2 regions of the Arthrobacter sp. SLBN-100 genome follow, and region 1 is predicted to be linked to the other one. Evidence: riboswitches for the same ligand, from Rfam matches in the RefSeq annotation. Region 1 holds a riboswitch; the other holds the start of a gene.
The links. A riboswitch is a leader RNA that binds a small molecule or an ion and turns the genes downstream of it on or off. The one in region 1 is predicted to bind S-adenosylmethionine.
Positions count from the first base shown of each region.

Region 2: linked by a shared signal. The riboswitch ahead of FBY31_RS12030 (DUF1737 domain-containing protein) and the one ahead of FBY31_RS20590 (bifunctional o-acetylhomoserine/o-acetylserine sulfhydrylase) in region 1 are both predicted to bind S-adenosylmethionine.

Region 1 is NZ_VFMY01000001.1:4,485,611-4,490,010, reverse strand. It holds gene metX (homoserine O-acetyltransferase MetX) at 1-995, opposite strand, end outside; SAM riboswitch class IV at 1,008-1,123, opposite strand; gene FBY31_RS20590 (bifunctional o-acetylhomoserine/o-acetylserine sulfhydrylase) at 1,233-2,558, opposite strand; SAM riboswitch class IV at 2,605-2,720, opposite strand; gene FBY31_RS20585 (VOC family protein) at 2,881-3,519, shown strand; gene FBY31_RS20580 (HNH endonuclease signature motif containing protein) at 4,083-4,400, shown strand, end outside.
Region 2 is NZ_VFMY01000001.1:2,576,534-2,580,933, forward strand. It holds gene FBY31_RS12015 (pyridoxamine 5'-phosphate oxidase family protein) at 16-480, shown strand; gene FBY31_RS12020 (TetR/AcrR family transcriptional regulator C-terminal domain-containing protein) at 502-1,203, opposite strand; gene FBY31_RS12025 (hypothetical protein) at 1,436-1,690, shown strand; SAM riboswitch class IV at 2,040-2,154, shown strand; gene FBY31_RS12030 (DUF1737 domain-containing protein) at 2,168-2,446, shown strand; gene FBY31_RS12035 (rhodanese-like domain-containing protein) at 2,443-2,853, shown strand; gene FBY31_RS12040 (O-succinylhomoserine sulfhydrylase) at 2,854-4,062, shown strand; gene FBY31_RS12045 (DUF1905 domain-containing protein) at 4,220-4,400, opposite strand, start outside.

The sequences.
Region 1 (4,400 bases):
AGTTCCCAGGACTGGGACGGGAAGTAGAGCCGGTCCGAATCCACGGCGGCCACGAAGAAGCGCGCCTCGGTACGGGACAGGGCCTGTTCGAGGACTCCGCGTCCACGGCAGATGTCGTGGCTCATCAGCGCCTCGGTGATGGCGATGTAGCTGTTGGCGTCGAACCGCTGGACCAGCTTCGTGCCCTGATGGTCCAGGTAGCTCTCCACCTGGTAGCGGCCGCGCGCCGCGAGCTGCCCGCCTTGGAGGGGCGATTCGGGGGCCTGCGGTGCCCGGCCGAAGCGTCCGTCCAGCTCCAGCGGCGAACGGTACGTGATATGGGCAATGCGCCGGGCCAGGGCAAGGCCATCCTCCGGGGACGGCCCGCCGTAGTAGTCACCGCCGTTGAAGTTGGCGTCCTGGCGGATGGCGAGCGTCTGTGCCTGCGCGAAGGCGATCTGCTCGGCGGTGCTCGCAGCCCCCACGGAAATCACGGCGCAGCGCTGCACCCGTTCCGGATACGTCACCGCCCATTCCAACGCCCGTGCGCCGCCCATGGACCCGCCCAGGACCGCAAACCAACTGCTGATGCCCAACTGGTCCGCCAGGCGGGCCTCCGCCTCGGTAGTGTCCCGGAGCGTCACCAAGGGGAAACGGGAGCCCCAGGGCTTGCCGTCGGGTGCGGGCGACGACGGCCCGGTGGAGCCGTAACAGCCGCCCACAATGTTGATTGATACGACGAAGAACCGGTTGGTGTCCACCGGTGCACCCGGTCCGGCGAGCTGTTCCCACCAACCGGGCTCATCACTGTCGCCCCTGGTCACGTGGGTACTGCCGGTGAGCGCGTGCTCGATCAGGACTGCGTTGCTGCCGTCCTCGTTGAGCGTGCCCCACGTCTCGTAGGCCAGGGTGACATCCGGCAGGAATCCGCCGGCCTCCAGCTTCAGCCCACCGATGGAGGCATAGCGGACAATCCCATGCTCGGGAACGGTGGTACGGGTGACGGTAACCGTCATGGCAAGACCTCTTCTACGCGCTTGCCCGCCGTCGTCTGACCGGCAGGCCAGGTCTTCACCCGGGGCACCCCACCGCGGTAGGAGGGTTGCCGGCCAGCAAGCCGGGGCTGTCACTGGCACTCATGACCTGCATCGAGTGTACGAAACAGCCCCCGCCTGCCGCCAAGAGTGTGACCGGTTGTGACATCGCGGCTTGCCACCGCGCTTGGGTGCCTTCGGTTCGTGCCTGGGTTTCGATCAGGCGCCGCTGGCCTCCTTGGCCGCCCTGAAACCGGCTTCGAGGTCAGCCAGGATGTCATCGATGTGCTCGATGCCCACGGAAAGGCGCACAAGCCCGGGGGTCACGCCGGCAACTTGCTGCTGGTCCGGCGAGAGCTGGCTGTGCGTGGTCGACGCCGGATGGATCACCAGGGAGCGGACGTCGCCGATGTTTGCCACGTGGGAGTGCAGCTCCAGGGCGTCAACGAAGCGCTTGCCCGCATCGGCCCCGCCGGCCAGGTTGAACGAGACAATGGCCCCCGTACCCTTCGGGCCGTACTTGCGGCCCCGCTCGTACCAGGGGCTCGAGGGCAGCCCGGCGTAGGCGACGGATTCGACGTCGCCACGGGCTTCCAGCCACTGGGCAACTTCCACGGCGTTGGCCACGTGCCGTTCCACCCTCAGGCTTAGCGTCTCCAGTCCCTGGGCGATCAGGAAGGCGTTGAAGGGCGACACGGCCGAACCGAGGTCGCGCAGCAACTGGACCCGGGCCTTGAGGATGTAGGACAGGTTGGCGCCCAGGGCGCCGTCGGCGCCGAGGTCACGGGCGTACACCAGCCCGTTGTAGGTGGGGTCCGGGGTGTTGAAACCGGGGAACTTCTGCGGGTCCTTGCCGAAATCGAACTTTCCGGAGTCCACTATCACGCCGGCGATGGCGGCACCGTGGCCGCCCAGGTACTTGGTGGCCGAGTGCAGCACAATGTCCGCTCCCCACTCCAGCGGCCGGATCAGGTACGGGGTGGACAGGGTGTTGTCCACGATCAGGGGCACCCCTGCGTCATGGGCAACCTGGGACACGCCTTCGATGTCCAGGACGTCCTGCCGCGGGTTGGAAACTACCTCGCCGAAGAAGAGTTTGGTGTTGGGCTGGACAGCGTCACGCCACTGGTCCAGGTTGTCCGGGTCCGCCACAAAGGTGACCGAGATACCGAACTTCTTCAGCGTGTGCGCGAAGAGGTTGTAGGTGCCGCCGTATAGGCTCGGGCTGGCGACGATGTGGTCCCCCGCCTCGGCAATGTTCAGGACGGCGAAAGTTTCGGCGGCCTGCCCGGAGCTGAGCAGCAGCGCGCCCAGGCCGCCTTCAAGGCTCGCGATCCGCTGCTCAACCGCCTCCTGCGTGGGGTTGCCGATCCTCGTGTAGATGGGCGCCAGCTCGGCCAGGGCGAAGCGGTTGGCAGCGCTTTCCGCGCTGGGGAACACAAAGGACGTGGACTGGTAGATGGGGAGGGCACGGGCGCCGGTGGCGCTGTCCGGCACTTGCCCGGCGTGGATCTGGCGGGTTTCGAAGGACCATCCGTTGGACAATTCAAGGCTCCTTTGACAGGGGCCCCCGGCATGCTCGAAGCACCGCGGGCCGCGCTTGCCATCCGGCCCTTGCCGGACAGCCAGGTCCTCACCCGGGGCACCCCACCGCGGTTGGAGGGTTGCCGGCCAGCGAGCCGGGGCTTGATGCTGGCACTCATGACCTGAGCTCAGTGTAGGAACACAAACACGGCGCCGGACAGGATTGTGACGAACATGGTCCTGAAGATTTCGGCAGACCCTGGTTTGTGGGGGTTCACCAGCCAAAATCCCAGTAAGGCTACCCTTAGCTGAGAGCCTGATCACAAAGTGCCAAGATGATGGCATGCGCATGGATCACGTCTCTTACGCCTGTGAACACGATGGCCTGGCGGCCACTACCGAACGAATTTCCTCTGCCCTCGGCGTTGAGGCAGTGAAGGGTGGGGTACACCCCCGGTTCGGCACCCGGAACATGATTATCCCGCTCGCCGGCCACAAGTACCTCGAAGTCGTGGAGGTCCTGGACCACCCCGCTTCAGACAAGGCCCCCTTCGGACAGGCTGTCCGTGCCCGCTCTGCTGCGGGCGGCGGCTGGATGGGCTGGTGCGTCGAAGTGGACGACCTGGTCCCCTTTGAAGAGCGGCTGGGACGTTCCGCAGTGAACGGCAACCGGAAATTTCCGGACGGCCGCGAACTCGTCTGGAAGCAGATCGGCATCCTCGGTTTGATCGCCGACCCCCAGGTTCCCTACATGCTTAAGTGGGAGGGCGATCCGTCCCTGCACCCGTCCAATGCCTACGACAGCAACGTCAAGATGAGCTGCCTGACCATTGCCGGATCGGCGGCGCGCGTCACCGAGTGGCTGGGCGAGCCGGTAGAGAAGCCGCTCGAAGACGTGGCCGTTGACTGGGTGGCACCGCACGGGACGCCCGGAATCCTGTCCGTCACCTTCGAAACCGCCACCGGAGCAGTCACAATCTGACTTTCCTTCCGATGCCCGGGCCGCCGCGCCCGGGCATCGCTGTGGTGCGCCCGGGTTACCGCTTGGGCACCCTGTCCCCCCAAACTTCGGCCGCCATCAGCCGGTGACAACGGCGTCACCAGCTGATGGCGGCCGAATCCATTTCCTGCCGAACCCGGCCCCCTTAGCTCAAACAAGCTTCTGCTGGAGCCCCTGCTCGCGGAGCCCGCCAAAGTGTCATACCCTCCGGCGATGATTTTGGTATGGAAACGAATCCGGCGGTGTTGCAGGTGGAGGAAGCCACTTGTGCTGCCGCTGCGCTCTCGGAGGCGCCCGGTTTTGTCAGACCCCCACACGATGATGGAGGTATGGAAACCAATCCGTTGGTGGTGCAGGCTGAGGAAGCCTCTTGTGCCTCGATCGCTGCCCGTTCGGAGGCGGCCGGTTTTGTCAGACCTCCACACGATGATGGAGCTATGGTGGCGAATCCGGTGGTGGTGCAGGCGGAGGAAGCGGTTGATGCTTCGGTCGCTGCCCGTTCGGAGGCGCCCGGTTTTGTCAGACCTCCACACGATGATGGAGGTATGGAATTGAACCCGGCAGTGGTGCAGGCGGAGGAAGCGGTTGAGGCTGCTGTCGCTGCGTTCATGGCTGCACTGGGCGGCGAAAGTTCTGCCGCTTCCGAGGGCGCTGTCCCTGGCGGGCCCGACGATGATCCGTTGCAGCGCTTGGTTGATGCGGCGTTGGATGTTTTAGCCGAGGTGGCGAGGTCGGAGGCGAAAATCGCGGCGGTGAAGGCGCTGGCGGTGGCGGTCCTGGCCGGGGCCACGAAGGCGTTGAACGGCCCTGCGTCGTCTCCGCAGGAAGCGACGGCGCAGGACCGGTCCCTGGTGGCCGAGGTC
Region 2 (4,400 bases), 1.9 Mb from region 1:
CGTAGGGTATGGTTCATGACTTCTGACGCGGAACCGATCGGGAAATTGTCGTTTGATGAATGCTGGGAACTCCTCGAACGTGACACCCTCGGCCGGCTCGGCCTGACAGTGGACGGACACCCCGAGATTTTCCCGGTCAACTATGTGGTGCACCGCCGGAGCATCGTGTTCCGGACCTCCGGCGTCACCAAGCTGTGGAGTGCCAAGGCGGAACGGCCGGCCGCCCTTGAGATCGACGGCTACGACCCCCACACCGAAGAGGCATGGAGCGTGGTGGTGCGCGGGGACACGGGCATCATTGAGGACCAGGCTGACAAGGACGCCGTGGACAGCCTGGGGCTGGAGCCGTGGCAGCCGGGCGAGAAAGCCCACTACATCAGGTTGACAGCCCGGGCCCTCACGGGGCGCCGCTTCAAGGTGAACAAACCTGACATCTGGAACACCCGCACCACGGACCGCCGGCGCTCTTCTTTCGAGTAGTTGCCGGTGCCTCCCCGGATGCTAGGCGGCCGGATGCTTTGAGAGTTGCGCTTCAAGCCCGGACAGCAGGATGGTGAGTCCCTGGTCGAGTTCGGCGGAACCCTCGTACTCAGCGAGGTTTGGCGCCAGTGCCCTCAGCCGGGGGAACTCCTTGGCTGGCAGCCGGTGCAGGCCGAGCCGCAGCAGCGCTTCGTTTTCTTCCGGATCCACCACGTATTCCTGCAGTTCGTTCAGGATGTGGCCATAGAGGAAACCGTAGTAGGCGCGGTAGACGTGCAGCGCATCTGCGGCAGTAAACCCTGCCCCGATCAGCAGGGAGAGGATCTGCTCCAGGGGACGCAGTGTGCCCAGGGGACGCAGGCCCAGCGGTGTGGAGAGCGGCCTTGTCACCAGCAGCGGCACCACATTGGGGTGCTGGAGCGCGAGCAGTCGCAAGTTGTGCGCGATGCCCCGGAGCTGCTCTTTCCAGTCCGGGTCCTCTGGATGGATGGCGAGCTGGTTGAGGACCAGCTCGGACACTCCGTCAAGCAAGGCAGCCCGGTTCTCCGCATAGCGGTAGAGGCTCATGGGGTCACGGCCCAGCTCCTGGCCCAAGCGGCGCATTGTCAAGGCATCCAGCCCTTCAGCGTCCACCAGTTCGAGCGCTTTGGCCAGCACCAGCTCGCGGCTGAGCCGGGCCTTCCGGCCGCGGCCTTCGGTGTCTGGAGTCTTCGGCGGGGACATGTGTTTTACCGTTCGTGAGCCGGCAGCAAGGGGTGTCCGAAGGTAATTCCAGACGCTTGCTGTATTTGTAGTCTACGAGTAAAGTCTACAGCGTAGACAAGGTGTTAGCGCCGCCTTGAACGTTTCGATTCCCAAAGACTCGATCAACACTCCATTGCCTTGTGCAGGGCTTTGAGGTTCCCGCTGCTGTAGCCGAACGGCGGCACCACGCACGTAGCGAAGGGACGCCGTCATGGCACATTCGCAGTTCGACACTTTCCTCCAAGAAGCCACCCACTTGGATAAGGCCTACGATCACAGCCTCGACGATGACGGGCTTTACGGCCTGTATACCAGCTGGTGCTTCATCAACCAGCAGACGCCCGGCCAAGAGTCCGTCTTCTGGGCAGCCATGAAACACCGTATGCCGGCAGGCCACAACGGCTTGCGCATGAAGGGTCCGGCAGCCGCCGACTACATCCTTACAAGCTACCCCGGCCTGGTCTAAGAGCGGGAACATGGAAAGGCGTGAACAGCTGCCCCCGGCGGGCAGCGTTCACGCCTTTCGCGTTTCCGCTACTTGCCCCCAAGGTGCTCCTCAAGTGGGGATGACGCGGAAGACGAACCGGGCTGGCTCTCCAGTGCGGCGGGTGCTGGCGCGCTGATGGGGCCCCTAAGAAACCGGCGGATAGCAGCGGCGGAGGCCAGGCGCGTTCGCCGCCCGTGGCGACTCCCGCCGTCGAACGTTCCAGGATTCACGCGGTAACGCCCCCCCAAGCTGCCTCACGGCGCTTCAGTTACGCAACATGACGACGGCGGCGGTGCGGCCCCGCGCGCCAAGTGTTACGTTTCTGGGGAGTAATGAGTACCGGCGCCAAGCCCTGACTGGCCGGTCGGCAACCCTCCTTCCGCGGCGGGGTGCCTCAGGTGAATACTCGGCATATCGACCGATTCGAGTTGCAAGCGTGAGAGAAGGAGATCCGTCGTGTCCGACGCACCTGCCCCTGAAGAGAAACTGTCCTACCGCCTCATCAGCGGGGCGGATGACCGCGCGTTCTGCGAGCGGATCTCGGCCGCCTTGGCCGAGGGCTATGTGCTGCACGGCAGCCCGGCAGCAACCTTCAACGGCAGCAGCGTCATTGTGGCCCAGGCCGTAGTCCTGCCGGCTGCCATCGCGTCCGCCGATGCCGCCGTCGCCACCGCTGTTGATGACCTGGAAGGGGCCAGCGAGGACCTCGAATTCGACGGCGAGGGCCACGCATGAGCTACGCAGGGGACCTCACCCCCCAGGAAGCCTGGGACAAGCTGCAGCAGGGCGCCATCCTCGTGGACGTGCGCACCGAGGGCGAATGGGCCCACATCGGCATCCCCGACACCAAGGCCACTGACAATGATCCGCTGTTCATTCAGTGGACCTTCCCCGGCGGCATCCCCAACCCCGATTTCATCAAGGACTTGAGCCTGCAGGCCCCCGAGAATCCTGCAACTGAACTGGTCTTCCTGTGCCGCTCCGGCCAGCGTTCCATCGCCGCCGCCATCGCCGCCACGCAGGCAGGATTCACCTCCTACAACGTCCTGGAAGGCTTCGAAGGCGAGCCGGACCGTTACGGCGAACGCACCGTCAACGGCTGGAAAAACCGCGGCCTGCCTACCAACCTGGGAAAGAACTAAGTGACCTTCAACGAAGACGCCGCGGGCTGGAGCCCCGATACCCAGGCCGTCCGCGGCGGACTGGACCGCACCAACTTCCAGGAAACCAGCGAGGCGATGTTCCTGAACTCGGGCTTCGTGTACGAATCCGCCGCCGCTGCCGAACGGGCCTTCACCGGCGAGGACGAACGCTTCGTCTACTCCCGCTACGGCAACCCCTCGGTGGCCACATTCCAGGAGCGGCTCCGCCTCCTCGAGGGCACCGAGGCGTGCTTTGCGACGGCGTCCGGCATGTCCGCGGTTTTCACCGCCCTGGGTGCCCTGCTGGCTGCAGGCGACCGGGTGGTTGCAGCCCGCTCGCTCTTTGGCTCCTGCTTCGTGATCCTCAACGAGATCCTGCCGCGGTGGGGCGTGGAGACTGTGTTCGTGGACGGCCCTGATCTGGACCAGTGGCGCGAGGCCCTGTCCCAGCCCGCCACCGCCGTGTTCTTCGAGTCGCCGTCAAATCCCATGCAGGAGATCGTGGACATTGCGGCGGTGAGCGAACTCGCCCACGCCGCAGGTGCCACGGTCGTCGTCGACAATGTCTTTGCCACTCCCCTGCTGCAACGCTGCGGCCAGTTGGGCGCCGACGTCATTGTCTACTCCGGCACCAAACACATCGACGGCCAGGGCAGGGTCCTGGGCGGCGCCATCCTGGGCACCAAGGAATTCATCGAGGGCCCGGTAAAGCAGCTCATGCGGCACACGGGCCCCTCCCTATCCCCCTTCAACGCGTGGGTCCTCACCAAGGGCCTCGAGACCATGGCCTTGCGCGTCAATCACTCCTCCGCCTCCGCGCTGAGGATCGCGGAATGGCTGGAGCGGCAGCCGGCGGTGAGCTGGGTGAAGTACCCGCTGCTGAAGTCGCACCCGCAATACGAACTGGCCGCAAAGCAGATGAAGGCCGGCGGAACGGTGCTCACCCTTGAACTGGCGACGACGGGTGGCCGCTCAGGCAAGGAAGCCGCCTTTGCACTGCTGGACGCCTTGCGGATCATCGACATCTCGAACAACCTCGGGGATTCCAAGTCCCTGATCACCCACCCTGCCACCACCACGCACCGGGCAATGGGACCTGAGGGCCGCGCTGCCATCGGTCTCAGCGATGGTGTGGTGCGGCTGTCCGTGGGGCTCGAGGACGTGGACGACCTGATTGGCGACCTGGAACAGGCGCTCAAGCAGATTTAGCGCCGGCTGGCACGAGGTCCCGGTTCCGCTCCAGCACCGCGGCCATATGCCGCTTGCTGCTCCTTCGCTGGATCTGACGCAAGCTACACAAATGGCCCCGGCCCCCTCGCTGGATCTCCGCGACTGTACCGGAAGTCCGGCAGCCGTTGCCGTGGTCTCAGAGGTCCTGTACGAAGAGTTGGACGGCCACCTCGTCGCCTTCACTGATCCGCGCTTTATCCCTGATGTCCTTTTTGACGGGCAGGAGGTATGAGCCGCTCTTGGTGTCACGGAAGAGCGAAGTCTGCCAGGAGTGCCCCGCGACCTTTGCCATGACTTTGATCGAGCCGAAGGCCTTG